2 regions of the Janthinobacterium woesei genome follow, and region 2 is predicted to be linked to the other one. Evidence: predicted binding sites of a transcription regulator. Region 2 holds the regulator's gene; the other holds the start of a gene.
The links. The regulator FNR, encoded in region 2, switches genes on or off when oxygen is low (the NO sensors DNR and NnrR bind a similar motif). The targets are predictions, from matches to a motif close to TTGATNNNNATCAA.
Positions count from the first base shown of each region.

Region 1 (15,357 bases), on a different contig from region 2:
CTCGACGCATACGGCCTTCGTCATGGAAACCCTGATCGACGAGGCGGCGCACGTGGCGAAGATGGATCCCGTCGCCTACCGCAAGCAGCTGATCGACGCGAAGCACACGCGCCACATCGCTGCGCTGGACCTGGCCGTGGCCAAATCCGGCTACGGCAAGAAGAAGCTGCCGAAAGGGCAGGCCTGGGGCGTGGCCATGCACGAATCGTTCAATTCCGTGGTCGCCTACGTGGTAACGGCGTCGGTCGCCGACGGCGCGCCCAAGCTGCATCAGGTATGGGCGGGCGTGCATTGCAACCTGGCCGTCAACCCGTTGACGATCGAGGCGCAAGTGCAGGGTGCCGCGCTGATGGCGCTGGGCATGACTATTCCCGGCGCGGCCATCACGCTCAAGGATGGCGTGGTGGAGCAGCAGAACTTTGGCGACTACCCGGTGCCGCGCATGCCCGACATGCCGGTGATCGAGGTGCACCTGGTGCCATCGGGTGATGCGCCAACGGGCATGGGCGAACCCGGCGTGCCGCCGCTGGCCCCGGCGTTCGCCAACGCGCTGTTTGCTGTGACGGGAAAACGCCTGCGCAAGCTGCCATTCGACCTGGCGGCGGCATGACGGTAGTGGTATTTTGAGTACGGTTGGCATCTTGCTGGCAGCCGGAAGGGGACGCAGGTTCGATCCTTCCGGCGTGCAGAACAAATTATTGCAGCCGTTGGCGGAAGGCCCGTATGCGGGCTTGCCGGTGGTGGTGGCGGCGGCAAAAGCCATGTTGGCGGCCTTGCCGCGCGTGCTGGCCGTGGTGCGCGCCGACGACACGCAGGTAGCGCGCGCACTGGGCGCACTGGGCTGTGAAGTGCGCGTCTGCCATGATGCCGACACGGGCATGGCGGCATCGCTGACCTGCGCCATCGGGCATGTGCGCGGCGCGCCGGGCTGGCTGATCGCCTTGGGCGACATGCCTTACGTGGAAGGCGCTACAATCGCCGCCTTGTCGCAAGCCATTGCCGATGGCGCGCGCATCGCGGTGCCCGTCTTCCAGGGCCGGCGCGGCAACCCTGTCGCGTTCAGCGCTGTCCACTTGCCGCTGTTGCTGGCGCTGGACGGCGACCAGGGTGCGCGCAGCATCGTGCACAGCCATGCGGTGCAGGAAGTGATCGTCGATGACGCTGGCATCCTGCGCGACATCGATACTCCGGACGATTTGTAAGGCGGGGCAGTGGCGCTCCCGGGAAGACATGCCAGACACGAGGAAAACATGAAGAAAGCACCGGTAAAAAAAATCATCGCCAAGGCACCCGCCGCCGGCATCATCTACAGTATCGCCGCCGCAGACTTGGCCGGCCACATGTTCAAGGTCACGCTGACCGTCAAGGCGCCGGCCGCCATCGGCCAGGTATTTTCCCTGCCGGCCTGGATCCCGGGCAGCTACATGATCCGCGAATTCTCGCGCAACATCGTCAGCATTCGTGCCGAGTCTGAAGGCAAGGCCGTGGCCTTGACCAAGCTTGACAAGCATTCGTGGCAGGCTGCGCCCTGCCAGGGTGCATTGACGCTCGAATACGACGTGTATGCCTGGGATTTGTCAGTGCGCGCCGCCCACCTGGACCAGAATCACGGCTTCTTCAATGGCACCAGCGTGTTCCTGCGCGTGCTGGGACAGGAGGCCGAGCCGCATGAAGTCAATATCGTGCAGCCCAAGGATGCCGCTTGCAAGACCTGGCGCGTGGCCACCACCTTGCCGGAACTGAAAGCCAAGCGCTATGGCTTCGGCAGCTACCAGGCGGCCAACTATGATGAATTGATCGACCACCCGGTGGAGATGGGCGACTTTGCGCTGGCCACTTTCAAGGCGCATGGCGTGCCGCACGATATCGTCGTCACGGGCAAGGTGCCGAATTTGGACCTGGAGCGCCTGTGCCGCGACCTGAAAGCCATCTGCGAAACGCAGATCGCCTTCTTCGAACCGAAGACAAAAAAAGCACCGATGGACCGCTATGTGTTCATGACCATGGCCGTCGGCGACGGTTACGGCGGCCTGGAACACCGCGCCTCGACGGCATTGATCTGCGCGCGTGCCGACCTGCCAACGACGGCTTCAAACAGTACGGAGATTGGCGACGGCTACCTGAAATTCCTGGGCCTGTGCAGCCACGAATACTTCCATACCTGGAACGTCAAGCGCATCAAGCCGGCCGCCTTCGCACCGTACAACCTGCAGGCGGAAAGCTATTCGCCGCTGCTGTGGCTATTCGAGGGCTTTACCAGCTACTACGATGACCTGATGCTGGTGCGCGCGGGCCTGATCGACGAGGAAGCTTACTTCAAGCTGTTGGGAAAAACCATCAACAGCGTCTTGCGCGGCAGTGGCCGCAGCAAGCAGAGCGTGGCCGATTCCAGCTTTGACGCCTGGGGCAAGTACTACCGCCAGGATGAAAATGCACCGAACGCCATCGTCAGCTATTACACCAAGGGCTCGCTGATCGCGCTGGCGTTTGATCTGACCCTGCGCAGCAAGACGAATGGCGAAAAATCGCTGGACGATGTGATGCAGGCGCTGTGGCAGCGCTATGGCCGCGACTTCTACAAGGGCAAAGGAGAAAAGGCGGGCAAAGGCTGCGGCGTGACGCCGGCCGAAGTCGAAGCCCTGTTCGATGAAATTTCCGGCACGCGCATGAAACCGTTCTTCGAGCGCTACATCCGTGGCACCGACGACGTGCCGCTGGCGCGCTTGCTGGCGCCGTTCGGCGTGAAGGTCAGCGATACGCGCAAGGCGCAGAAACCGAGCCTGGACGCCAACCTGGGCCGCGACGGCAACGACGCCAAACTGGCGCAGGTGCATCAGGGTGGCGCCGCCCACCTGGCGGGCCTGTCGGCGGGTGACGTGCTGGTGGCTGTCGATGGCTTGCGCGTGACGGGCAACCCGGCCAACCTGGATACCTTGCTGGGCCGTTATGCGGTCGGCGCGACCGTGGCGATCCACGCTTTCCGCCGCGACGAGCTGATGACATTCACTGCCCTGCTGCAGGGCGACCGGGCACCGGGCGTCAATCTGACCGTCTTGCCGGCGCCAAAGAAAGCCACGAAACCGAAGCGCCCTAGCGCACAGTAAAAACGCCAGTCATATTGATAATGCCGGTAGGTGGCTCATGCGATGATCGAGCTTTATCCTGCCGGCAGTTGTCAGCCTGATTTGCTGTTTAATTTATCCCGCGAAATTTCCCGTGCTTGACGGTATAGATGACGCGCTCTGACCTGGCGCTGTACCGGGCCAGGCAGCTGGGGCGCGACCGCATCGAAGTTGCCGGCGGCGGGCATGCGTCGTTGAAACAACAACAGCATATTTGCCATAACTGAACTAAAATTGCGCTATTGATTTTTTAGGCTTCAATCGTCTGTGGAAACCCTCGATCCCCGCACCATCATGTTGATGACTACCCTGATGTGCGGGGCCATGAGCATCGTCATGTTTTCCGTCTACCGCAGTTTCCGGCGCGAGGTACACGGACTGGGTCACTGGTCGGCGGGTTTGCTGCTGCTGGTGTGCGCCTCTTTCCTGTTCAGTATGCGCGGCAATTGGCCCGACGCGATGGCGCTGCTGGGGGCGAATGCCGCCTTGATGCTGGGGATCGGATTGTCGATGCTGGGCACGGAAAAATTCTATGGCCAGGTGCCCAGCCTGCGCTTTTATACGCTCGTTTGCTGCCTCGGCGTGGCTGGCATCGCCTGGTGGCTGCTGGCGACGCCCGATTTTTCGCGGCGCGTGGCGGTCTTTTCCCTGGTAGTGTTCTTTTTCTATGCGCGCCAGGCGCAGCTGGTGCTTGTGCACGGCGAGCGCCATTTTTCCAGTTTCTTCTTTGGCGCGCTGATGCTGCTGCAGGCTTGCGTGGTGCTGATGCGCGGTGGCATGGCCTTGCGGCATGGTGGCGCCAACGTGGATTTGACGGTCGCGGGCACACAAGCGAGCATCTACCTGGCGGCGGCCAATTTCATGGCGCTGCTGCTGACCGTCGGCTTCATGACGGTGGCTACGCGGCGCCTGCAGATGATACTCGAGCGCCGCTCCACGCACGATCCATTGACGCAGGTGCTGAACCGGCGCGGCTTTGGCGATGCGTATGAGCGCGAAAAGGCCAATTTGCGGCGCAAAGGCCAGCCCTTGACCTTGCTCAGCATCGACCTGGATTTTTTCAAGTCGATCAATGACCGCTATGGCCATGCGATGGGGGACAAGGTGCTGGCGCATGTGGCCAGGATTATCGGCGGCGCGTTGCGCGAGAGCGATTACGTGGCCCGCTTTGGCGGCGAGGAATTTGTCGTGCTGATGCCGGACATGATGCCGCACAATGCTCTTGGCGTGGCCGAGCGCATTCGCGCCTTGCTGCGCGAACCGAATGGACACGGTTTGCCGCCGTGTACGGTGAGTATCGGCGTGGCTTGCCAGGCGTCGATACAGGAAGAGCTGGATCAGTTGCTGTCGCGCGCCGATGCGGCCTTGTATCAGGCCAAGGAAAATGGCCGCGACCGCATCGAGTGTGATCTAAAGGGCGCTACTGCGGCGCGGAGCATGGCCACAGCCGCAGGCGATAGTGGCCGTTGAATCTTAGCTGAACAATTAGCTGAACAATTAGCTGAACAAACGTTCCAGTTCCACGCCGGGATCCGGTGCGCGCATGAACGCCTCGCCCACCAGGAAGCCATGCACGTCGGCTTCGCGCATGCGTTTCACGTCCGCCATGCCAAGGATGCCCGATTCCGTGATGATCAATTTGTCTTGCGGGATGCGCGGCAACAGGCCGATGGTGGTCTCTAGCGAGGTCTCGAAGGTGCGCAGGTTGCGGTTATTGATGCCGATCAATGCGCTCTTGAGTTTCAAGGCCGCATCGAGTTCCGTGCCGTCATGGCTTTCGATCAGCACGCCCATGCCCAGTTCGTGGGCGCAGGCCTCCATCTCCGCCATCAGGCCATGGTCGAGGGCTGCGACGATCAAGAGGATGCAATCGGCGCCCATGGCGCGCGCTTCATAGATCTGGTACATGTCGACCATGAAATCCTTGCGCAGCACGGGAATGGCGCAGGCGGCGCGTGCCTGCTGCAGGTATTCTATGCAACCCTGGAAGAACTGTTCGTCCGTCAGCACGGACAGGCAGGCCGCGCCATGCGCCGCATAGCTGGCGGCGATGTCGGCCGGGCGGAAGTCGGCACGGATGACGCCCTTCGATGGCGAGGCCTTTTTCACTTCGGCGATGATGCCGGGCTTGCCGGCTGCGATATGCTGGCGCAGGCTCGCTTCAAAATTGCGCAGGCCGGCGCGCAGGGCGCTGTCGTTTTCCACGTCGCTGCGCAGGCTGGCCAGGCTGCGGTAGGCTTTCGCCTTTGCCACTTCGTCGGCTTTGACGGCCAGGATTTTATCGAGTATGTCGGACATGATGGTCGCTGTTCTATAGGGATGGCGGGGAGGTTACGCTTGCAGCGGGGTGCCCAGCTGCTGCGTCACCTGCACGAATTGATCGAGTTTTGCCAGCGCGGCGCCCGAGCTGACGGCGGCGCGCGCGCGCACCAGGCCATCTTCGATCGAGCTGGCCACGCCGGCCGCGTACAGCGCCGTGCCCGCGTTCAGGGCGACGATGTCGCTTGCCGCACCCGGCTCGCCGCGCAGCGCTTCGAGCATCTTTGCCTTTGATTCCACCGAATTGGCCACCTTCAGGTTGCGGCTGGCGATCATTTGCAAGCCAAAATCTTCCGGGTGAATTTCATATTCGCGGATCTCGCCGTTGACCAGTTCGCCCACCATGGTGGCTGCGCCCAGCGACACTTCATCCATATTGTCGCGGCCATACACGACGATGGCATGCTGCGCGCCCAGGCGCTGCAGTACGCGTACCTGGATGCCGACCAGGTCGGCGTGGAACACGCCCATCAGAATGTTGGGCGCGCCGGCGGGATTGGTCAGCGGCCCAAGGATATTGAAAATGGTGCGCACGCCCAGCTCGCGGCGCACGGGCGCCGCATGCTTCATGGCGGCATGGTGGTTCGGTGCGTACATGAAGCCGATGCCCGTTTGCGCGATCGACTGGGCGATCTGCTCGGGCTGCAGGTTGATGTTGACGCCCAAAGAGTCCAGCACGTCGGCGCTGCCGGACGAGGAAGACACGCTGCGTCCGCCATGCTTGGCCACGCGCGCGCCGGCGGCGGCGGCGACGAACATCGACGCCGTGGAAATGTTGAATGTGTGCGCGCCGTCGCCGCCCGTGCCGACGATGTCGAGCAGGTTGGTGGTGTCGGCCATGGGCACCTTGGTGGAAAACTCGCGCATCACTTGCGCGGCGGCGGCGATTTCGCCGATGGTTTCCTTTTTCACGCGTAAACCCATGGTCAGGGCGGCGATCATGGTGGGCGACATTTCGCCGGACATGATCTGGCGGAATAAGTACAGCATTTCGTCGTGAAAAATCTCGCGGTGTTCGATGCAGCGCAGCAGGGCTTCTTGTGGGGTGATCGGCATGATGCTTCCTTCTTCAATGATGGCGCAGGAGGACACTGATGGCACGCCGTGGCGTGCGCATGGAATCAGCGCTCGAGAAAATTCTTCAGCAAGGCGTGGCCGTGCTCCGAGAGGATCGATTCGGGGTGGAATTGCACGCCCTCGATATCGTATTCCCGGTGGCGCACGCCCATGATTTCGCCGTCGTCCGTCCAGGCTGTCACTTCCAGGCAGGAAGGCAGCGAGGCGCGTTCGATCGCCAAAGAGTGGTAGCGGATCACTGTGAAGGGGCTGGGGATGTCCTTGAAGACGCCCACGCCCGTATGTGCGATGACGGAAGTCTTGCCATGCATGACTTGCTTGGCGCGGATGACTTTTCCGCCAAACGCTTCGCCGATGGCCTGGTGGCCCAGGCAGACGCCCAAAATTGGCTTCTTGCCAGCGAAGTGTTTCAGCACTTCCACCGAAATACCTGCCTGCGCCGGCGCTTTCGGGCCGGGCGAGATGCAGATGCGGTCCGGATTGAGCGCCTCGATCTGTTCGATCGTGATTTCATCGTTGCGGTAGACCCGCACGTCTTCGCCCAGTTCACCGAAATACTGCACGATGTTGTAGGTGAAGGAGTCGTAGTTGTCGATCATCAGCAGCATCTTAAAACTCCCCATCCAGGCCATCTTGCACTTGTTCGGCGGCGCGCAGTACGGCGCGCGCCTTGTTCTCGGTTTCCTGCCATTCCATTTCAGGGATCGAGTCGGCGACGATGCCGGCGGCGGCCTGCACGTACAGCATGCCGTCCTTGATCACGCCCGTGCGAATGGCGATCGCCACATCCATTTCGCCGCCAAACGACAGGTAGCCGCAGGCGCCGCCATAGATGCCGCGTTTGGTGATTTCCAGTTCGTCGATCACTTCCATGGCGCGCACTTTCGGCGCGCCCGTCAGGGTGCCGGCGGGGAAGGTGGCGCGCAGCACGTCCAGGTTCGACAAGCCATCTTTCAATGTGCCTTCGACGTTGGTGACGATGTGCTGCACATGCGAGTATTTTTCGATGACCATGCGGTCGGTGACGTGCACGCTGCCGGTGGTGGCGATGCGGCCGATGTCGTTGCGCGCCAGGTCGATCAGCATCACGTGCTCGGCGATCTCTTTCGGATCGGCCAGCAGTTCGGCGGACAATTCCGCGTCGCGCTCGGGCGTGGCGCCGCGCGGACGGGTGCCGGCGATGGGACGCAGGGTGACTTTCTTGCCGCCGTCGGCCAACTTCTCGTTGCGCACCAGGATTTCAGGCGAGGCGCCGATGATCTGCATGTCGCCGAAATTATAGAAGTACATATACGGCGACGGATTGAGCGAACGCAAGGCGCGGTACAGGGTCAGCGGTGAATCGACATACGGTTTGCGGATGCGCTGGCCGATCTGCACCTGCATCAAGTCGCCGGCCATCACGTATTCGTGCGCCTTGGCGACAGCCTTGAGGTAGTCTTCCTTGGAAAAGTCGCGGATGGTTTCCGTGCGCACGGAGGCGCTGGTCACGGGCGCATCGACGCCGCGGCGCAGCATCATGCGCAAGTCTTTCAAGCGCTGGCGCGCTTTCGAGAACGACTCGGGCTGCGTGGTGTCGGCATACACGATCAGATACAGTTTGCCGGACAGGTTGTCGATGACGGCCAGTTCTTCCGTCACCATCAACTGGATGTCGGGCAGGTTCAAGTCGTCCTTGGGCGCGCCGCCGGCCAGCTTTTTCTCGATGTGGCGTACCGTGTCGTAGCCGAAGTAGCCGGCCAGGCCACCGCAAAAGCGCGGCATGCCTGGGCGCAAGGCCACCTTGAAACGGGCTTGGTATTGCTCGATGAAGTCGAGCGGATTGCCTTCGTGTTCCTCGATCACGGCGCCGTTCTTGACGATTTCGGTGCGGCTGCCATAGCTGCGCAACACGGTCGTGGCGGGCAAGCCGATGAAGGAATAGCGGCCGAAGCGTTCGCCGCCGACGACCGATTCGAGCAAAAAGGTGTTTTTGCCGCCATGCTGGGTTTGCGCCAGTTTCAGATACAGCGTGAGCGGGGTTTCCAGGTCGGCGAAGGCTTCCGCGATCAGGGGGATGCGGTTGTAGCCTTGCTGGGCCAGCGATTTGAATTCGAGTTCGGTCATGTTTCTCTCCATGCCGTCAGGGTACGAATGTGCGTTGTGTTTACAAGGCACAAACCCTGCGGTGGGTTATCAAAAAACCTGCAGGTGCACGCAAAGTACGCGCGCCACCGGCAGCAATCTTACACGGCTCGGCCTTAGGCCTGCCAGGATTGCCAGCGTCGCCAAAGCCAGGCCTCAATCGAGCCGGTTTGGGTGATATTGTGTTTTTTGATGAGAAACGTGTTCACGATGTAGTTGTCAGTATGCTGGTCTGTTTTGCATGCTAATAAAATGGGCCGCTTCGAGCAGCGTATTTACTATACCATCGGAATCGGTGTCGTGTATAGAGTGTCCGTGGTTGTAGCCATACGGTACGGTCAGCACGGGGCAAGCCGCAGCCCGTGCCGCTTGCGCGTCATTCGATGAGTCGCCGATGGCCACCACTTTGGCTGGTGCCAGGTCGAAGTCCATGCATACCTGCAATAGCGGCAGTGGGTCCGGTTTCTTCTTCGCCAGCGAATCGCCGCCGTAGACGATCTCGAAATAGCCATCCAGTTTTTTCTGTTTCAGCAGGGGCAGGGCGAAGGCGATCGGCTTGTTGGTGACACACGCCAGGCGCAATCCAGCCGTTTTCATCGCTTCCAGTCCTGCGATCACGTCAGGGTACAGGGTGCTGAATTGGCCATTGATGGCCAGGTAGTGGCGCTGGTAGGCATCCATTGCCTGCTCGAAGCGCTGTTCCACGCCGGCCGCATCGAAATCCTTGGCCAGCACCGTGCGGATCAGGTTTTCCGAGCCTTTGCCCACCATCAGCTTGATGGCCTCGGCGCTGATGGGCGCGAGAGCAAATTCGGCGCGCATGGCGTTGATGGCGACATGGAAATCGGGCACGGTGTCGAGCATCGTGCCATCGAGGTCGATGATGGCGGCGCGCACGCCGGCCAGTACCCTGTCTTTTACCGTGCCCGCCTGCATCAGGCGCCTGCCACTTTTGCGAGTTCCGCGCGCATGGCGTCGATGACAGCCTTGTAGTCAGGCTTGCCGAAGATGGCCGAGCCGGCGACGAAGGTGTCGGCGCCGGCAGCGGCAGCGGCGGCAATGTTGTCGATCTTGATGCCGCCATCGACTTCCAGCATGATGTCACGGCCCGATTCATTGATCATGCGGCGCGCTTCGGCGATTTTCTTCAGCGTATGCGGGATGAAGGACTGGCCGCCGAAGCCTGGATTGACCGACATGATGAGGATGATGTCGATCTTGTCCATCACGTGTTCCAGGTAGTGCAGCGGCGTGCCCGGGTTGAAAACCAGGCCCGATTTGCAGCCGTTATCGCGGATCAGTTGCAGCGAACGGTCAATATGTTCCGACGCTTCCGGGTGGAAGGTGATGATGTTCGCGCCAGCCTTGGCGAAATCCGGGATAATGCGATCAACAGGCTTGACCATCAGATGCACATCGATGGGTACTTGCACGTGCGGGCGAATCGCTTCGCACACCAGTGGGCCGATGGTCAGGTTCGGCACATAGTGATTATCCATCACGTCGAAGTGGATGATGTCGGCGCCGGCGGTGACGACGTTGCGCACTTCCTCGCCCAGGCGGGCAAAGTCGGCGGACAGGATGCTGGGAGCAATACGGAATGTTGTCATGGTGAAGTAGCCAAAGGATAGAAAATGCGAAGATGCGCTATTTTACGCTTGACGCCGTCACCATGCCTTATTGAAGCACAGTGACACACAGAATACACAGCGCGCGGTGGCCAATGCGGCACGCGCGATACGCGATACATGCAATATACGACTGGCAATGTCTGAAGAGGAATGACGATGGCGACTTATGAATTTACGGTAACGGTCAAGACGCAGTATCTGCCCGAGCAATCGGCACCGGACCAGGGACGGCACGTGTTCAGCTACACCATACGCGTCGTCAATACGGGGAGCGTTGGCGCGCAACTCATTTCGCGCCACTGGGTCATCACGGATGCGAATGACAAGGTGGAAGAGGTGCGTGGCCTGGGCGCCGTCGGCCACCAGCCATTGCTGCAGCCGGGCGAGCAATTCGAATACACGAGCGGCACCATGCTGACCACGCCGCAAGGCTCGATGCGCGGCGAATACTTCTGCGTGGCCGAAGATGGCCATCAGTTCGAGGCGGCCATTCCCGAATTCGTGCTGTCGGTGCCACGTACCCTGCATTAAGAACAAGCCGGTGGCTCGCGCCCGCTATTTCAGTTTTTCGGTGGCGTCTTGCGCTTCGCTGAGTTGCTTGCGTACTGGAGGCGCCGGTTTCTTGCCCGAATACATGGTCCACCAGACTATAAATGCCAGCAAGAAGAACGCCACCAGCGCCTCTACCATCAAGATCCACATACGCACTCCTATGTTATTTACCCGCAGCCTATTTACCCGCCGTCTATTTACACGCGGTAGTCTACTCGTTTCAATCGGTGGCGTCGCGCTTGCGCTTTCCGCGTGCACCACGCCGCCTGCCGTCCCCGGCGCTGCCGACGGCAAGGCGCCGGCGATTGCCCCGTCCGTCGTCAAGCCTGTTCCGGCCAAGCCGGCCGCAGCCGAAGCCAGGGATGCCAAGGATGCCAAGGATGCCACGGATGCGGCTGCACCCACGTTTGCGCCTGCCCAGTTTGCCGCCTTGCCGGGCTGGGGCCGCGACGACATGCGCGCCGCATGGCCTGCCTTCATGGCCTCGTGTGGCGTGCTGCTCAAGCGCCCTGACTGGAAAGAGGCATGCACGATCGCGCGCCAGGTGAATGCCGACAGCGACAAGGCCATCCGCCTGTTTTTTGAAACCTTCTTTGTGCCAAATCAAGTCATCACTGCCGATGGCGCCAGTACTGGCCTCGTCACTGGTTACTATGAACCCTTGCTGCACGGTGCGCGCAAGCGTGGTGGCCCGTACCAGACACCGCTGTACAAGGTGCCTGACGACCTGGTCTCGGTCGATCTGGCCGGCGTGTATCCGGAACTGAAAAACATGCGCCTGCGCGGCAAGCTGGTGGGCAAGAAGGTGGTGCCGTACGCCACGCGTGCAGACATCGAGCGCGCCACGTCCGTTACCGGCAAGGAATTGTTGTGGGTTGATGACGAAGTGGAAGCGTTCTTCCTGCAAGTGCAGGGTTCCGGGCGCGTGCAGCTGACCGATACGCAGGAAACCGTACGCGTCGCGTATGCGGACCAGAATGGCCATCCATACAAATCCATCGGCCGTTATCTGGTCGAGAAGGGCGAACTGAGCATGAGCCAAGCGTCCGCGCAGGGCATCAAGGCGTGGATCGCCGGCCATCCCACGCGCAAGGATGAGTTGTTCAACGCCAATCCCAGCTATGTATTCTTCAAGGAAGAGCGCTTGCCCGATCCGAAAGTGGGGCCGAAGGGCGCGCTGGGCGTGCCGCTGACACCGCAGCGCTCGGTGGCCATCGATTCGCGCTATGTGCCGCTGGGTGCGCCCGTGTTCCTGGCCACCACGCAAGCCAATAGCGATATCCCCATGCAGCGCCTGGTGATGGCGCAAGATACGGGCGGCGCCATTCGCGGGCCTATCCGTGTCGATTATTTCTTTGGTTTTGGTGCGGAAGCGGCGGAGAACGCGGGCCGCATGAAGCAGAGCGGCGCCGTGTGGGTGTTGTTGCCGAAACAGGCGCCGGCGCGCTAATGTTATTTGTGCGGCGCGGTGCGGCGCGGCGCGGCGCCGGGCGGGGTGGACGAGTATTAACGTAGAACCATCACTGGCAAATGGGTATGCGCCAGTACTTTTTGCGTTTCGCTACCCACGAACAGCTTGTTCAAGCCCTTGCGGCCATGCGAGGCCATCAGGATGATGTCGCACTGATAGGTTTGCGCCGCATTGACGATTTCTTCGTGCGGGCTGGGCGATACGGCTACCAGGCCTTCGAACGGCACGCTGGCGGCGCGCGCCGCTTCGCCGATCTTGTCGATCGCGCGTTGCGATGCTTCCTGCATCTGCTGTTCATACAGGCCGGCGTCGAGCACGATGCCGCCATCTGCCATTGGCGAAAACGGGAACGGCTGTACCACGCTGATGGCGACCAGCTTGGCCTTGTTTAATTGGGCGAAGGCGATGGCCGTCTCGGCAGCCTTGTCAGACAACGGCGAGCCGTCGGTGGGAAATAATATGGTATTGAACATGGCATGCTCCTGATGTGATGTGAGACAGCTTATGGACTTACCTCAATGAATTCCTTGATGTAAATCAAACCTGACAAGCTTTGCCATGAATAGTGTCGTCAAGGCAATCTTTTAACAGTGTATGCCTGTTCGCAGCTTCAGGTGCGCACGCTACGTAGCGGCGTGCCCCACACCATGGCGATCGTCAATGCGATGCTGCCGGCGGCGATGCAGGCCAGGCCATTACGCACGCCAAAATGTTCGGCTATCGAGCCGGCTGCCAGCGCGCCCAGCGGTGCCGTGGCCACCGTCAAAAAACGCATGGTGGACGTCATGCGGCCCAGCATGGCATCGGGCGTGACTTTCTGGCGCAAGCCCAGGTAGGGGATAAAGAACAGCATCACGCCGCAATCAAAAAAGAACATCAGCACGCCATACGCCACGGCGCTGGCGGCCGCACTGCCGAATAAAGAGGCGGGTATCGCTGGCGTCAGCGCAAAACACACGGAGGTTGACGCCAGGCCGATGAGGATGGTGCGGCCGGTGCCGTAGCGCTTTGTCAGCGGCTTGACGATGATGGCACTCAGCAATACGCCGGCGCCGCCGAGCATTTGCGTCATGCCCAGCACGCCGGGACTCATGCCCAGATCGCGCGTGGCAAACAGCACTGTCAAGGCCATGCTGGCGTAAAACAGGAAGTGCCAGATGCCGGCGCCCCAGGCCAGCGCGCGCAGCAGCGGTTCGCGCCAGACAAACAGCAAGCCATCGGCGATGTCGCGCAAGGCGTGCTTATCGGATGGCGCGGGACGCGGATCGCGCACGCTCATGGCACGCAGATTGCACACGGAAACAAGATAGCCGCAGGCCGTGCACAGGATGGCGACCGGCGCCGACAGCACTTGCACCAGCACGCCGGCCAGGCCGGGGCCGATCAGCCGCGACGCCGATTCTGTGGCGGCAAATTTCGATTGGGCATCGATCAAGCCGTCGCGCCCCACCAAAAAAGTCAGGAAGACTTGTTCTGCGCCGCCGCCCACGACGAAACCCGTGCCGATAATGAATCCTACTATATATAACCACGGCATCGACAGCACGCCGCACCAGTAAGCGATGGCCACGCTGGCCAGGGCCAGGCCGGACATGGTTTCGCTGAACAGCATGATCGGGTGTTTGCTGCGCCGGTCCAGCAGCACGCCGACGGGCAAGCCGAAAAGGGCAAACGGCAGCGCCTGCAGGGCGACCAGCAAGCCCATTTGTTCCGGCGTCGCATGCAGCAGCAGTACCGCGCACAGGGGCAAGGCCAGTGAGGTGATCTGGGCGCCGAAGCAATTGAGGCCATTGCTGAACCACAGGCGGCGAAAATTGATCGTGGCGGCGCTGCCATCACCGCGCAGGCGGTTGGCGCAAGACTGGAGGAAAGAGGAGAAAATTTGCCGCTCGATAAGAAATGATCAGGCTCACAATAATAGCAGCGTGCCTGCCGCGCCGCTGCCGTTAGCCGCTACAATCGTTGTTACCGTGTTCATCCAGAGGAGACTATATGCAATACGAAGACTTGATCATCGACATCCAGGACAAAGTGGCTGTGATACGCCTGAACCGCCCGAAAGCGCTGAATGCCTTGAACGAACGCATGATGAATGAACTGGGCGATGCGCTGCTCAAGTTCGATGCCGACGAGAATATCGGCTGCATCGTGCTCACGGGCAGCGAAAAAGCCTTTGCCGCCGGCGCCGACATCGCGGCCATGGCCGAGTATACCTATCCCGATACTTTCACCCAGGGCTACATCAGCCGCAACTGGGAGCATATCTTGCGCGTGCGCAAACCCGTGGTGGGCGCGGTCGCCGGCTATGCGCTGGGCGGCGGCTGCGAGCTGGCCATGATGTGCGATTTCCTGATTGCCGCCGACAGCGCCAAATTTGGCCAGCCGGAAATCAAGGTCGGTGTCACGCCGGGCGCGGGCGGTACGCAGCGCCTGCCGCGCGCCATCGGCAAGGCCAAGGCCATGGACCTGTTGCTGACGGCACGTACCATCGACGCGCATGAAGCTGAACGCATCGGCCTGGTGTCGCGCGTGGTGCCGGCCGATAAATTGCTGGAAGAAACCCTGGCTGCCGCCAAGACCATCGCCGCCATGCCGACCTCGGTTGCCATGATGATCAAGGATTGCGTCAACCGCGCCTTCGAAACTACCCTGACCGATGGCGTCGCCTATGAACGCCGTTTGTTCCAGGCCGCCTTCGGCACACCTGCTCAAAAAGAAGGCATGCACGCTTTCCTGGAAAAGCGCTTGCCAAACTTCGATGGTCTTTGATATGATTCGCCTCCCCAATGAGACGCAGTCAAATGCGGCAGTTGAGGATCACCGGAAACGGCGATGCAGTAAAAAAGAAGATGTTGACGGATTTAGCGAAATGCTTCATACTCTTTCTTCTTCGCAGCTGACAAACACAACGCTTTGTCGATAGCGCGAAAGCAGTGCCGATCACAGTTCTTTAACAATTAACAGTCGATAAGTGTGGACATTTGATGCAAGTGCAGCGTCGATCTTCGGATTGGCGTCTAACTTAAAATATCAAATGTTCACAAGAAATAATGAAATAGGA
Region 1 covers NZ_JBNYXW010000001.1:376,244-391,600, forward strand. Annotated here, with positions in the region: gene ACQ4W6_RS01700 (xanthine dehydrogenase family protein molybdopterin-binding subunit) at 1-610, shown strand, start outside; gene ACQ4W6_RS01705 (nucleotidyltransferase family protein) at 624-1,202, shown strand; gene ACQ4W6_RS01710 (M61 family metallopeptidase) at 1,251-3,104, shown strand; gene ACQ4W6_RS01715 (GGDEF domain-containing protein) at 3,390-4,592, shown strand; gene trpC (indole-3-glycerol phosphate synthase TrpC) at 4,620-5,420, opposite strand; gene trpD (anthranilate phosphoribosyltransferase) at 5,454-6,497, opposite strand; gene ACQ4W6_RS01730 (aminodeoxychorismate/anthranilate synthase component II) at 6,563-7,126, opposite strand; gene trpE (anthranilate synthase component I) at 7,128-8,624, opposite strand; gene ACQ4W6_RS01740 (phosphoglycolate phosphatase) at 8,862-9,578, opposite strand; gene rpe (ribulose-phosphate 3-epimerase) at 9,578-10,252, opposite strand; gene apaG (Co2+/Mg2+ efflux facilitator ApaG/CorD) at 10,430-10,804, shown strand; gene ACQ4W6_RS01755 (hypothetical protein) at 10,829-10,975, opposite strand; gene mltA (murein transglycosylase A) at 10,986-12,275, shown strand; gene ACQ4W6_RS01765 (universal stress protein) at 12,332-12,769, opposite strand; gene ACQ4W6_RS01770 (MFS transporter) at 12,907-14,190, opposite strand; gene ACQ4W6_RS01775 (enoyl-CoA hydratase) at 14,289-15,065, shown strand.
Region 1: a site for FNR is predicted at 12,824-12,837, ahead of ACQ4W6_RS01765 (universal stress protein). Genes of this name have one in related genera too.

Region 2 (15,357 bases):
CGCCGCGAAAAGCTGTGTGCTGGCGGCCGGCGGCTTCGAGTCGAACCGCGAATGGCTGCGTGAAGCATGGGGCCAGAACGCACGCGGCGAATGGCCGTCCGACAATTTCCTGATCCGTGGCACGCGCTTCAACGAAGGCGTGTTGCTCAAGTACATGATCGCTGCCGGCGCCGATGCGATCGGCGACCCGACCCAGGCCCACATGGTGGCGATCGACGCCCGCGCGCCGCTCTACGACGGCGGTATCTGCACCCGCATCGACTGCGTCTCGCTCGGGGTCGTGGTGAATCGCGAAGGCGACCGTTTTTACGACGAGGGCGAGGACTTCTGGCCCAAGCGCTACGCGATCTGGGGCCGCCTGGTGGCGCAGCAGCCGGGCCAGATCGCCTACTCCATCACCGACCAGAAAGCCATCGGCCGCTTCATGCCGCCGGTGTTTCCCGGCACCGTGGCCAACACGCTGCCCGAACTGGCCCGCCTGCTCGGCCTGCCTGAACAAGCCTTCGTGCAGACCGTGCAGGACTACAACGCCGCCTGCTGTCCCGGCAACTTCGATCACACCGCGCTCGACGACTGCCGCACCGCCGGCCTGGCGCCCGCCAAGACGCACTGGGCGCGGCCGATCGATACCGCGCCGTTCTACGGTTACGCGCTGCGCCCGGGCGTCACCTTCACCTACCTTGGCCTGAAGGTCGACGAACGCGCCGCCGTGCACTTCGGCGGCCGCCCCAGTCCCAATCTCTTCGTCGCCGGGGAAATGATGGCCGGCAACGTGCTCGGCCAGGGCTACACCGCCGGCGTCGGCATGGCCATCGGCACCGCCTTCGGGCGTATCGCCGGCACTCAGGCAGCACTCGCTGCAAAGAAAGTACAACATGCAACAGCTTGAATCCCTGATGCGCGAAGCCAGCACGCTGGCCAAGGGCAGCTATCCGACGATCCCTATCCTGAGCGCGAATGAGGCCGAAGTCGGCCGCCAGATGACGGTCTGCAATTCCTGCCGTTATTGTGAAGGCTATTGCGCCGTGTTCCCCGCCATGACACGGCGTTTGGAATTCAGCAAGGCCGACATCAACTACCTGGCCAACTTGTGCCATAACTGCGGCGCTTGCCTGCATGCCTGCCAATACGCGCCGCCGCACGAATTCGCCATCAACGTGCCGCAGGCCATGGCCAAGGTGCGCCTCGAAACCTATACCGACTACGCCTGGCCGCCCGCCCTGGGGGCGTTGTACAAACGCAACGGCCTGGCGCTGTCGCTGGCGCTGGTGGCCGGGCTGGCGCTATTCCTGGCGCTCGCCGCCAGCGGCCAGGGTTCGCTCTTGCAGGTACCGATGGGCGGCAGCTTTTATACGATCTTTCCGCACAACCTGATGGTGAGCCTGTTCGCGCCCATCTTCCTGTTCGCACTGCTGGCGCTGGGCCTGGGCGTGCGGCGCTTCTGGCGCGACGTCACGCCCGGGGCCGCCTCGGCGGCCGCCGTCGGCGACGCCGCCGGCAAGGTGCTGCGCCTGAAATTTTTGGGCGGCGGGCATGGCGCCGGCTGCAACAACGCCGACGATGCCTTCTCGGTGGCACGGCGGCGCTGCCATCACCTCACGTTTTACGGCTTCATGCTGTGCTTCGCGGCGACCAGCACGGCCACCCTGTATCACTACCTGTTCGGTTGGGAGGCGCCCTACGCTTTCGGCAGCCTACCCAAGCTGCTGGGCATCACCGGTGGCGTCGCGTTGCTGCTCGGCACCGCCGGCCTGTTCGTGCTGAACGTGCGCCGCCATCCCCTGCAAGGCGATGCCGCCCAGAAGCCGATGGACCGCGGCTTCATTGCGCTGCTGTTCCTGACGGCCGCGAGCGGCCTGATGCTGATGCTGGCGCGCGGCACCCCCGCCCTGACGCTGGTGCTGTGCATGCACCTCGGCACGGTGATGGCACTCTTCCTCACACTGCCATACGGCAAGTTTGCCCATGGCATCTTCCGTAGCGCGGCCCTTCTCAAGTGGGCGATCGAGAAGCGCCAGCCGAACACGCTGCAGCTGGGAGACGACTGAGCAGCAAGCGTTTTACGTCCGATGACGCCTTTGCCCGGCGCATCGCGGTCAGGACCAACGGCATAACCAAAAAAAAACGGAGACACCAACATGACCGGCAAAACCAGCCACACAGGCGCAACGGTTGCTGCGCCCCCATCGAAGTTCGGCGCCGTACTGCGTGTGACCAGCGGCAACTTTCTCGAACAGTTCGACTTCTTCCTGTTCGGCTTCTACGCGCACTATATTTCGAAGGTATTCTTTCCAGTCGATAGCGAATTCGCGTCGCTGATGCTGACGTTCGCGGTGTTCGGCGCCGGTTTCCTGATGCGCCCGCTCGGCGCGATCATCCTCGGCGCCTACATCGACAAGGTTGGCCGCCGCAAGGGATTGATCGTCACGCTCTCGATCATGGCCAGCGGCACGGTCCTGATTGCCCTGGTTCCAGGGTACGCATCGCTCGGCCTGTTCGCGCCCGCGCTGGTGCTGATCGGTCGCCTGCTGCAAGGCTTCTCGGCCGGGGCCGAACTGGGCGGCGTTTCAGTCTACCTGGCGGAGATCGCCACGCCAGGCCGCAAGGGCCTTTACACCGCGTGGCAATCGGCCAGCCAGCAGGTCGCCATCGTGATGGCGGCGGCGCTGGGATACGGCTTGAATCAGTGGCTGTCGCCGGCTGAGGTGGCCGCGTGGGGCTGGCGCATCCCGTTCCTGATCGGCTGCGCGATCGTGCCTTTCATCTTCATTCTGCGCAGAAGCCTGCAAGAGACCGCCGAGTTCCAGGCGCGCCGCCATCATCCCGACACCCGCGAAGTATTCGACTCGATGCTGCGGAACTGGCGCACGGTACTGACCGGCATGCTGTTCGTCGCGATGACCACCACCACTTTCTACCTGATCACCGTCTACACGCCGACCTTCGGCCGTACCGTGCTGCATTTGAGTACGGCCGACAGCCTGCTGGTCACGCTGCTGGTGGGACTGTCCAATTTCGTCTGGCTGCCGATCGGCGGTGCGCTATCGGACCGCATCGGCCGCAAACCCATCCTGGTCGGCATCTCCCTGCTGGCGCTGCTGACCGCTTACCCGGCGATGTCGTGGCTGGTCGCCAACCCCAGCTTCGGACACTTGCTGGCGGTGTTGCTGGTGTTCTCGTTCTATTTCGGCATGTACAACGGCGCCATGGTGGTAGCGCTGACAGAAGTCATGCCTGTCAACGTCCGGGTAGTCGGCTTCTCACTCGCCTTCAGCCTTGCCACCGCCGTCTTCGGCGGATTCACTCCTGCCATATCGACCTATCTGATCGAACTGACCGCCAACAAGGCTTCGCCCGGCCTGTGGATGAGTTTCGCGGCACTGTGCGGGCTGGTGGCGACCTTGATGCTTTACCGGCGAGGTGGCGCGGCGAGCCGCGGCGAGCGGCAGGAAAGCGCCGGCCGCCAAGGCCGGTCAGCCGCACGCGCCTGACTACTTCGCGAAGCGCGTCGGGGTCTGCCTATCAGACACGGCCTCAGTCATACTTAGGAGCCGTTCAAAAATGACTGTCACATTTGGATCGTCTCTGGCCGGCGCGCTGCGGCGTTGCTCGTCGTCGCCATAGCTCGCTATGGCTCCTTCTCCCGCCTTGCATCGCATCCCGCCAGAGTCCCCCAAACGTAACACTTATTTATTCCCGGCCCCTTAACTGCTAAAGTAGCAGCACCAACGGATGCCACAATCATGTCTATCGCTCAGTGAATCAAGCAATGTCTGCTTTTAAAGCACGATACACGATAGGCATAAGGCGAGTTCAGGCTGAGATCATGTCCGAATGGCAGGCTTCTGGCTAGGAAGGGCTAGATGGGTGAGGACCCGTTCTGGAATAGCGTCGCCAGCCAGTCGATGAACACCCGCAGCCGGGGCGTCATGTGGCGATGGTGCGGATACAAGGCCGTTATCGTTAGATCGGGCGGCCGGTACTGAGGCAGCAATTCGACCAGTTCCCCTTCCTGAAGCTGACGAGCGACATGGTAGTGCGGCACTTGCACGATGCCGTAGCCGGCCTCGCAGGCGGCCACATACGATTCGCCATTGTTGACCGCCATGCTGGCGCGCAGTGTTCGGGTCTGCACCTGGCCATCGACGCAGAATTCGAGCGCCTGCAATTTGCCGGTGGTGGAGGAGAGGTAATCGATGCTCTGAAGCTGTTCGAGCTGCTCGAGGCTATCCGGCAGTCCGTGCCGGGCCACGTAAGCGGCGCTGGCGCAGCTCACCTGCCGCAGTGCCGTCAGGCGCCGCGCGACCAGGGTCGAGTCGTCCAGTTCGCCGACCCGCACCACGCAATCGACGCCTTCGCGCACCAGGTCGATCATGCGGTCGCCGGCACCGATCTCCAGCACGATCTCGGGATAGCGCTGGTGGAAGTCGGGCAGCGCGGGGATCACCACCAAGCGTCCCAGGGAGGCCGGCAGGTCGATTTTCAGGCGTCCGCGCGGATGCCAGGCGGCCTGGGAAAACACGCTTTCGGCCTCGTCGATGTCGGCCAGGATGGCCACGCAGTGCTGGTAGTAGGAGCGCCCGTCCAGTGTTGCGCTGACCTGGCGGGTCGTGCGCTGCAGCAGGCGTGCCCCGAGATGGGCCTCTAGCTGCTTGATCAGGGCGGTCGCCGATGCGCGCGACAGACCGTGCTGCTCCGCCGCCTTGGTAAAACTGCCCAGTTCCACGATTCGGGTAAAGAGCTGCATTGCTTGAAAACGGTCCATGGCGTCGAAACTTTGTTCAGTTTTTCTGAATAGAGTTGCAATTTTACGCCTATTTATCAATTACTCCTTAGCAAATATACTTCGTTGTCCATGCTAGACGCGGCTATCGTTCAGCATGCCTGCCATGCATAAAACAATACGGAGAACAATATGATTCACAAGGATTTTTCGATCTCGGCCATAACGGCGGGTTTCCTGGCGGTGCTGATTTCCTATTCCGGTCCGCTGATCATCTTTTTCCAGGCGGCAAAGAGCGCCCAGGTCGCGCCCGAGATGATCGCCTCCTGGGTCTGGGCGATTTCGATCGGGGCGGGGCTGTCGGGCATTGCGCTGAGCTGGTGGTTCAAGGTGCCGGTCGTGACTGCATGGTCGGCCCCAGGCACGGCGCTGCTGGTGACGCTGTTTCCCGAGATGAGCCTGAACCAGGCCGTCGGCGCCTACATCACTGCGGCCGTCATCCTGTTCCTGATCGGGATGTCCGGCTATTTCGACAAGCTGATGCGCGCCATTCCCAAGGGCATCGCCTGCGCCATGATGGCCGGTATCCTGTTCCAGTTTGGCGTGGGTGCCTTTCAATCCGTGAAGTCGGCGCCGGCACTGGCTTTCGGCATGATCGTCGCCTATATCTTCTTTAAGCGCCTGTTTCCCCGCTATTGCCTGGTGCTGTTGCTGGCCACCGGCGTGGCGCTGGCCGTTGGCCTGGAGGGAGCGAATCTGCATGGCGTGACGATGACGCTGGCCAAGCCAATATTCATCCAGCCGGAATGGACTTGGCATGCCACCCTGAGCCTGGCGATTCCGCTGGTCCTGGTCAGCCTGACCGGGCAACTCTTGCCAGGCATGGCGATTTTGCGCAGTTCCGGTTACAACACCCCGGCACGGCCGCTGATCGCCAGCCTGAGCCTGGTATCGGTGGCGGTCGCTTTCTTCGGCGGCATCACCATCGTGATCGCGGCGATCACTGCCGCGCTGTGCACCAGCAAGGAGGCGCATGAAGACCACGACAAGCGCTATATCGCAGGGATCGCCAATGGCGTGTTTTATCTGCTGGGCGCCTGTTTTGCAGGAACCATCGTACTGCTGTTCACGTCCTTGCCGAATACCTTTATCGCCGTGCTGGCGGGCTTGGCGCTGATCGGCGCAATCAGCAGCAATATCCTGGGCGCGGTGCATGACGCCGATCACCGCGAAGCGTCGATGATTACCTTTCTCGCCACCGCCTCCGGCATGTCGATTGGCGGCCTGGGCTCGGCCTTTTGGGGCGTGGCGATCGGTTCGCTGGCATACCTGGTGCTGCACAAGCCCTGGCGCGCCCGGCCTGCGGTGGCCGAAGTAGCCGGCCCGGGAACGGATGGCGCTGCCGTGCAATCGACAAAAGTTTAGTCTGAATGCAAACCGTCGCACCGCCGAGGTCGAGGTTTGCCATTCGCTGGCCCTTATCCCGGAATGCTTGACCTTCGCGATGGCAAGGCGCTATATATAAGTGTATATTACGCTCCTTGTTCTCTTCTCTTCAAGGATACGACCATGCGCCTCACTTCCATCGCCAAACTCCTCGGCGCCGCTTTGCTGGCCACTGCCGCCTCGTCCGCCTCTGCCGGCGAAGTGGTGGTGTCGGCTGCGGCCAGCCTGACGAATGCGTTCAAGGATGCGGCGCAGGGCTATGAGGCGCAGTATCCGGGCAGCAAGGTGTCGCTGAATTTTGCCGCCTCGGGCGTGCTGCTGCAGCAGATCGTCAAGGGCGCGCCCGTCGACGTGTTTGCTTCGGCCGACCAGGAAACCATGGATACGGCGCAAAAGCAGGGGCTGGTATTGCCGGCCGACCGCCATGATTTCGTCAGCAACAGCCTGGTGCTGATCGTGCCGCACGACAGCCGGCTGGGCATCAAGAGCCTGGCTGACCTGACGCAGAAGGGCGTGACCCGCGTGGCCATCGCCAATCCGGCCAGCGTGCCCGTCGGGCGCTATTCGGAAGGCGCGCTGAAGAAGGCCGGGCTGTGGGAAGCCGTGCAGGCCAAGGCCATCAGCACGCAAAACGTGCGCCAGTCGCTCGACTACGTGGCGCGCGGCGAAGTCGATGCCGGCTTTGTCTACGCCACCGACGCGGCCATCATGCACGATAAAGTCAACGTGGTGCTGGAAGTGCCTTTGGCCACGCCCGTGCTGTACCCGATCGCCACCATCAAGGACAGCAGCAATGCGGCCGAGGCGAAGCGTTTCGTCAGCTACCTGCAGACGGCGCCGGCGCAAGCGATCCTGGCCCGCTATGGATTCAAGCAAGCTAACGGTTTCAAGAAGCCATAAGCTGACGCGCGCGCATGGATATCGCCTGGACCGCGCTGGCCCTGTCGCTGAAAGTGGCGGCGTGGGCCACGGCGCTCAATTTGCTGCTCGGCATCGGTACCGGCTATCTGCTGGCGCGCACGCGTTTTCCCGGGCGCGAGCTGCTCGACGCCCTGTTGACCTTGCCGATGGTGATGCCGCCCACCGTGCTCGGCTATTACTTGCTGGTGTTATTGGGCCGGCGCGGCACGCTCGGCATCTGGCTGCAGGACAACTTTGGCATCAATCTCATCTTCACCTGGCAAGGCGCCGTGATCGCCTCCACGGTGGTGGCCTTCCCCCTCGTCTTCAAACCGGCGCGCGCCGCCTTCGAGGCTGTCGATGGCCAGCTGGAGCAGGCTGCCCGCGTGCTGGGCATCTCGGAAATGGCCATTTTCTTCCGCGTCACCCTGCCGCTGGCGTGGCGCGGCATCCTGGCCGGCGTGCTGCTGGGTTTTGTGCGCGCGCTGGGCGAGTTTGGCGCCACCCTGATGGTGGCTGGCAGTATTCCCGGCAAGACGCAGACTTTATCGGTCGCCGTGTATGAAGCCGTGCAGGCAGGCCAGGACGATGTCGCCAACACGCTGGTGCTGATCACCTCCTTTGTTTGCATCGTGGTGCTGCTGTCGGCCGGCCGCCTGGCGCCCGGGCGCATCGCTCACAAATGACCGCCATGCAACTTGATCTCGACATTCGCGCCACCTTGCGCTCCGGCAAACGCCGTTTTGACTTGCACGTGCAATGCACGTCCGGCAGCCAGCGCATCGCCATGTATGGCCCGTCCGGGGCCGGCAAAAGCATGACCCTGAAAGCCATTGCCGGTTTGTATACACCGGACGCAGGCCATATCCGCCTGAATGGCCGCACCCTGTTCGATTCCGCCGCCGGCATCAACCTGCCGCCGCAGCAGCGCAACGTGGCCTATCTGTTCCAGGATTACGCCCTGTTCCCGCACCTGACGGTGCGCCAGAACGTGGGCTTTGGCCTGGCGCGGGGCTGGTTCAATCCGCGCGCGCGCGAAAAGCTGGCCAAGGTCGAGCATTGGCTGGCCGCATTTGACCTGCTGGAACTGGCGCACCAGTTCCCCGACGAGTTGTCCGGCGGCCAGCGCCAAAGAGTGGCGCTGGCGAGGGCTTTGGTGGCCGAGCCTGCCGCCCTGCTGCTCGATGAGCCATTTGCCGCCCTCGACCCCGACCTGCGTGTCAAAATGCGCCTGGAGCTGAGCCAGTGGCAGCAGCGCCTGGCCGTGCCCATGATCCTGATCACACATGATCCGGAAGATGCGCGCATCCTGGGCGAACATGTGCTTTACTTGCGCGACGGAAAAATCGACAGCATGGACAACAAGGTGGCATTGGTGGATAAATTCAGTGGATAAAACAGCGGAAATTGGCCTGCAAGGCTCGGTATGGATGACGGTGGGCGGCGAACACCTGGGCGGCGCCGGCCGCGTGGCGTTGCTGGGCGCCATTGCCGAGTGCGGCTCCATCACGCAGGCGGCGAAAGCCGTCAAGATGAGCTACAAGGCGGCCTGGGACGCCATCGACGCCATGAACAACCTGGCCGGCGAGCCGCTGGTCGAGCGCCTGACGGGCGGCAAGGGCGGCGGCGGCACACACCTGACGCAACGGGGGCGCCAGCTGGTCGACAATTTCCGCATCATCGAGCGCGAGCATGCGCGCTACCTGCGCCAGCTGGGCAGCCAGGCGGAAGGCATTGCCGACGATTTGTTACTCATACGGAGAATGGCCATGAAAACCACGGCACGCAATCAATTCCTGGGCAAGGTTGCCGAACTCAAGACGGGCGCCGTGAACGACGAAGTCACCCTGAAATTGCCGGGCGGCCAGCACATCGTCGCCATCGTCACGCAGAGCAGCAGCGAAAGCCTGGGCCTGGCCGCCGGCGTGGAAGCGTTCGCGCTGATCAAGGCCTCGTCCATCATCCTCGTGGCCGACAGTGACGGCGCGCGTTTTTCCGCCCGCAACCAGCTGGCCGGCAGCGTCATCCGCGTGCAGACGGGCGCCGTCAACACGGAAGTGGTGCTCGACTTGCCGCGCGGCGGCACGATTGCCGCCATCATCACCAACCAGAGCAGCACGGACCTGGGCATTGCCATCGGCAGCAGCGTGACGGCGATTTTTAAAGCTTCCAGCGTGATCCTGGGCGTGCCCGCTTAACGCTAATCGTGCAGGTGTGCTAGCCACTCGCGCGCGGCCGCCAGCGCCTGTTCCAGTTCCTCTCCCACGGCCGCCAGCAGTGCCGGCACCTCGTCGATGCGGCCCGCATCGATGGCTTCCTCGGTGGCGAACGCGGCGCGTATCAAGCGCTTCGTGCCCAGGGTGCCCACGGAGCCGCGCACGCCGTGCAAGATGCGCGTCACGTCGCTGTGGCGGCCTGTCTGCAAGGCTGTTTGCGCCTCCCGCACGGGCGTCAGGCCCTTGTTCAGCGCATCTTCCACCATGCGCCGCAGCACGCCGCGCCCCTTCGCATCGCGTCCCATCACGCGCATCAGCGCGGCCATGGAAAACACTTCGTCGTCGACGGGCGCCGCCGCACCGGCCACCTGCGCGGGCGGACGTTTCGGCAGGTGGCGCAGGATGACTTCCATCATCTCTTCCACCACCACGGGCTTGGCGATGAAATCGGTGATGCCGGCCGTCATGCAGCGTTCGCGCTCGGAGGCCAGCACGCCGGCCGTCATGGCGATCACGGGCAGGTTCAGGCGCAGTTCAGTGCGGATCAGCTGGGTGGCGCTGAAGCCATCCATGACGGGCATCTGCATATCCATCAGCACGATGTCGTAGCGCAGCGCTTCCGTGCGCAGCCGTTCCACCGCCTGCAAGCCGTCGCCCACCACGTCCAGGGTGGCGCCCATGTGTTCCAGGATGCCGCGCGCCACGGCCTGGTTCAAATGATTGTCTTCCACCAGCAGGAAATGCACGCCGGCCAGTTCCGTGCCCAGCGGCGGCTGCAGCATGCGCTGCTCGCCGCCCACCTCCTCCTTGGCGATGAGCGCCTGGTGCAGGGCGTCGAACAGGCTCGACCCGGTGATCGGCTTCATCAGGACGACATCGGCCTCGGCCGCGCTGGAAATTTCTTCCAGGCGATTGCGCGCGAAGGCGTTGACCATCACCACGATGGGTTGGCGCTGGCCGGCAGCGGCCTGGCGGATGGCCTTGGCCGTGGCCAGGCCGTCCATCACGGGCATGTGCCAGTCGGCCAGCACCACGTCGTAGGGCTGCTGCTGGGCCAGGCGCTCGCGGTACAGCTCGATGGCGGCAAAGCCGGAGTCCACTTCATCGGCACTCCAGCCCCAGGCGTGGATCAGCTTGACGATCAGCTCGCGCGTGGTGCGGTTGTCATCGGCCACGAGCAGGCGCAGCGGACCCAGGGCCGGCGTGCGGCGCGCCCCGGCCGGCTGTTCGAGCACCTCGAACGGCACGCTGAACCAGAAGCGGCTGCCCTTGCCCTCGCTGCTGGCCACGGCGATCTCGCCGCCCATCATGTGGATCAGGTGCTTGCTGATGGCCAGGCCCAGCCCGGTGCCGCCGAAGCGCCGCGTAATGCTTTGATCGCCCTGCGAAAAGGCCGTAAACAGCTGGGCCTGCTGCTGGGCCGTCATGCCGATGCCCGTGTCGCGCACTTCGAAGCGCAGCCAGGCGCGCCCGTGCTTGCTTTCGGCCAGGCTGACGGCCACCACCACTTCGCCGCTGCCGGTAAATTTGATGGCATTGCCGGCCAGGTTGACGAGGATCTGCTGCAAGCGCTGGGCGTCGCCCACCAGGCGGCGCGGCACGTCCGGTTCGACGGCGATGGCCAGTTCCAGTTCTTTCTCGCCGGCATTCATGGTCATCGTCGTTGCCAGCGTATTCATGACTTCATCGAGGTCGAACTCGACGGGCGAGAGATCCATGCGGCGCGCCTCGATCTTGGAAAAATCGAGCACATCGTTGAGGATGCCCAATAGCGACTGGCCCGCCACGCGTACCATGGTCAGATACTTGCGCTGCTCGGTGTTGAGCTTGGTATTTCCCAGCAGATACACCATGCCCAGCACGGCGTTCAGGGGCGTGCGGATTTCATGGCTCATGTTGGCCACGAAATCGCTCTTGGCGCGGTTCGCCGCCTCGGCCCGGTCGCGTTCCCGCTCCAGCTCTGCCGCGCGCGCCTCGAGCTCCTGCTGCAGCCGGTCGCGTTCGCTCATCAGGCCGTTGAACGCTTCCGTCAGCTCGCCGATTTCGTCGCGCTGCAGCACCGGCACGGGCGTGAAGCGGCTGCCGGAAGCGCGCAGCGACAGCAAGGTATTGCGCAGGCGCACCAGCGGCGACAGCAGCCGTACGGTCAGCCAGGCCAGCACGGCAGCGGCCAGCAGCGAAGCGCAGATGCTCCACAGCACCAGCCGGTACAGCACGCCGTTGAACGGTTCAAACGCGTCGGTCACGGGCAGCGAGGCGGCCAGCAGCCAGTTCACGGATTTCAGTCGCTTGAAGCTGTTGACGGCCGTGGTGCCACCGCTGTTGGTGCTGACCATGCTGCCTTCGCCACCATCCTTGAGCAACTGCGTGGTGATCTGGTTGGCGTTGGGCGCGCGCGGCTGCAGCAGCCGGCTGGCATCCGGGTGTAGCACGTAGCGCGGCACGGCCTCGCGCGTGAGGATGAAGAAATAGCCGCTCTTGCCCACCTTGGCCGTGCGCAAATGGCCGAGCATATTGTCCTTGTACAGGCGCAGCACGCCGATCACGATGCCGGCCACCTCGCCATCCTTGTCGAGCACGGGGGCGACCATCTGCACGATGGGCAAATGGCTGGTCTTGCCCAGCATCGGCTCGGTGATCATGGCTTTTTTCGTGCGCATCACCGTCTGGAAGTATGCGCGGTCGGCCACGTCCGTGCCGTTGCGCCCCTGCACTTCGGGCACGTCGGCGACCACCTTGCCCTGCGTATCGAGCACCAGCACGTCGTCGAACAGGGCCAGCATGGCGCGCTGCGTGTAGTAGTGGCGCAATTGCGCCGGGTCATCCATCAGGGCGGGTGGCTGGTGGCGCGCGGTCTGGGTGATGATGTCGAGCAGCATGGCCAGCTTGTCATCGAGTTCTTCGGCCGTGCGCTCGATCAGCGCCGTTTGCTGGCTCAGCAAGACTTGCGTGAAATCGTCGCGCATGTGTTTCACCTGGACCATCGTCACCAGGGCGATCATGGCGATCGAGGTCAGGCTGGTGGCCAGCGCGACTTTTGCTTTAATGCCGAGAGGCTTCATGATTTCCTTTTGAGTACCGGGCGGTACAGGCGGCAGATAATGCTGTCAGGAATTTTCCTATCAATACATCAACTTGGCAAGCGTGGGGCGTGTAATTTTGCGCTGTGGAGCAGGCTTTAGAGGATGTCGGCATAAAATTAAATGCAGAACGTCGTTTATTCAGCGAAATTAGGGCGAATTGCGGTGAATTTCCGCGAAATTGGCACATGGCAACGCACTATGCAGTAAACTTGTTATTGCATTTTATAAAAGGTACTGACATGACAGAAGCGCTACTCTCTCCAGCCTTGCCCGCAGTGACCGTGGAGGCGTTGCGTGCCCGATGCTCGACGTGCAGCATGCATCAATTGTGCCTGCCGATGGGGCTCGATGTGGGTGATATGGACCGGCTGGACCAGATCATCGGCCGGCGCCGCAAGGTCGCGCGTGGCGCCTTGCTGTTCCGCATCGGCGATTCGTTCCAGAACCTGTACGCGATCCGTTTGGGCCACTTCAAGACGTACCAGATCAATCCGGGCGGCGACGAGCAGGTGACGGGTTTCCAGATGGCTGGCGAATTGCTGGGCATGGACGCCATCAGCGCCGACCGCCACCATTGCAACGCGGTGGCGCTGGAAGACAGCGAAGTGTGTGAAATTCCGTTTTCCAGCCTGGAACAATTGCTGGGCAGTATACCGACCCTGCTGCGCCATTTCCACCGCATGATGAGCCAGGAAATCACGCGCGAGCAAAGCGTCATGCTGTTGCTGGGCAATATGCAGGCGACGCAGCGCTTTGCCGCCTTCATCGTCAACCTGGCCTCGCGCTACGAGGCACGCGGCTATTCGGGCAGCAACTTCCAGCTGCGCATGTCGCGCGAGGAAATTGGCAATTACCTGGGCTTGACCATCGAAAGCGTCAGCCGCTTATTGTCGAAGTTCAAGAAAGAAGGCTGGCTGCGCGTGTCGAACCGCGAGATTGAAATCCTGCAGCCAGCAAAATTGAAGGCCATTACGGCCGGCACGGACACCTGCAAATAATAACGGTGCTGTACCTTATAGTTCTTCATCCGCATGCAGCGCGATGCTGCGCTGCAAAGGCCAGGTCCAGATGCCTGACAAGCGCCATTCGCGCGCGTTGTTTTCCACCAGCACTTGCCAGCGGCTGCGCTCTAACATCGGCAGCGCCACCGAAAAGTTGCCGGCCGCATCGGGCTGCACCAGCAGCTTGATATCCTTTTCGGGCAAGGTGGCATGCGCCAGGTGCAGCAGCAAAGGCGCCGGGTAAGCCTTGCCGAAGCTTTGCACGGAACCGGTCAGGCGCGCTGCAGCTACATCATAGGTCAGGCTGGTCGACATGGCCAGGTTGCTGGCGGCCGTATCGCGCCGCAAGTCCTGGTTGATCGCCTTGCCCTGCTTGTAATAGTCGCCCACCACCAGCGCGTCCGGCTGCGTAAACGCGATATAGCCCATGAAGCTGCCGACGATGACGGACAGCCCGGGCCCCACCATCAGCAGCCACGGCCAGCGGTGCTTGTACCAGGGTTCCACGGGGGCTTGCAGCTTGATACTTTCCGACATGCTATTTCTCCTTGTGGCGGCATATTCTGGGGTCAGCCCTCAAAAACACGCCTTTCCTTGTTAGCGCGGCACGATGAACACGGCGCTTTCGCGCACATGCAGCGATGGATCGTCCAGCGATTGCAGCTCGATGCTGATCTTGTTCGAACCCTTTTCCCCGACGCCGTGCGGCACGCGCAGGCGGATGGGCCAGCCCAGCGTTTCGGTCGGCTGCAGGGTAACTTCATCGCGCGTCAGCAGGGCCAGGCCGGGCAAGCCGGCAACGCTGATCCTGAAGTGCTGGCGCTGCTCCGAGGTATTCATGATCTGCAGGCGGTAGACGTTTTCGATCATGCCATCTTCCACTTCGCGTCCCATCGAGCCACGGTCGCGGATGACGTCCATTTTCAGCGGCGTGCGCAGGAACAGCGAGGTCGCCACGGCGATGATGATCAGGGCCAGGATGGCGGAATAGATCAGTACGCGCGGGCGCATGGCGCGCTGGCGGATCTGCTGCGCATTGAAGTTGTTTTCCAGCGCGTGGTCGGTACTGTAGCGTACCAGGCCGCGTGGCCGGTCGACCTTGTCCATCACGCTGTTGCAGGCGTCCACGCAGGCGGCGCAGCCGATGCATTCATACTGCAGGCCGTTGCGGATATCGATGCCAGTCGGACACACTTGCACGCACAGGGTGCAGTCGATGCAGTCGCCCAGCTTGTCGTTGTTGCCGGCTTTCTTGCTCAGCGCGCCGCGCGGTTCGCCCCGCTTGGCATCGTAGGTGATGATCAGGGTATCCTGGTCGAACATGGCGCTCTGGAAACGCGCGTAGGGGCACATGTATTTGCACACCTGCTCGCGCAGCCAGCCCGCGTTGCCGTAGGTTGCCAGGCTGTAGAACAAGACCCAGAACCATTCCCAGGGACCGAAATTCAAGGTGGTGACCGCGTGCGCCAGTTCCTTGATGGGCGTGAAGTAGCCAACGAAGGTAAAGCCCGTCCACAGGGCGATGGCGCCCCACGCCAGGTGCTTGGCCGTCTTCTTAGCTGCCTTGTGCAGCGACGGACCCTGCTTGTCGAGGGCCATGCGGGCACTGCGCGTGCCTTCGATCTTGCGTTCGACCCACAGGAAGATTTCCGTGTACACCGTTTGCGGGCAGGAAAAGCCGCACCACACCCGCCCGGCAATGGCCGTGACGAGGAACAGTAAATACGCACAGATGATCAGCAGGGCCGCCAGGTAGATGAAATCCTGCGGCCACAGCACGACGCCGAAAATGTAGAACTTGCGCGTGGTCAAATCGAACAGCAGGGCTTGCCTGCCATTCCAGGTCAACCACGGCAAGCCGTAGAACGCCAGCTGGGTAAGCCAGACGCATACCCATCGCCAGGTAGCGTAGCGTCCTTTGGCCTCGCGAGGGTAGATCTGCTCGCGGGCCGCATACATCTGGATGACTTGAGGTTCCATCACATCAT
Region 2 covers NZ_JBNYXW010000003.1:259,638-274,994, forward strand. Annotated here, with positions in the region: gene tcuA (FAD-dependent tricarballylate dehydrogenase TcuA) at 1-889, shown strand, start outside; gene tcuB (tricarballylate utilization 4Fe-4S protein TcuB) at 876-2,048, shown strand; gene ACQ4W6_RS04520 (MFS transporter) at 2,139-3,491, shown strand; gene ACQ4W6_RS04525 (LysR family transcriptional regulator) at 3,860-4,765, opposite strand; gene ACQ4W6_RS04530 (benzoate/H(+) symporter BenE family transporter) at 4,916-6,148, shown strand; gene modA (molybdate ABC transporter substrate-binding protein) at 6,293-7,069, shown strand; gene modB (molybdate ABC transporter permease subunit) at 7,084-7,755, shown strand; gene ACQ4W6_RS04545 (sulfate/molybdate ABC transporter ATP-binding protein) at 7,761-8,465, shown strand; gene ACQ4W6_RS04550 (TOBE domain-containing protein) at 8,500-9,267, shown strand; gene ACQ4W6_RS04555 (HAMP domain-containing sensor histidine kinase) at 9,270-12,347, opposite strand; gene fnr (fumarate/nitrate reduction transcriptional regulator Fnr) at 12,608-13,366, shown strand; gene ACQ4W6_RS04565 (FixH family protein) at 13,382-13,906, opposite strand; gene ccoG (cytochrome c oxidase accessory protein CcoG) at 13,967-15,349, opposite strand; gene ccoP (cytochrome-c oxidase, cbb3-type subunit III) at 15,354-15,357, opposite strand, start outside.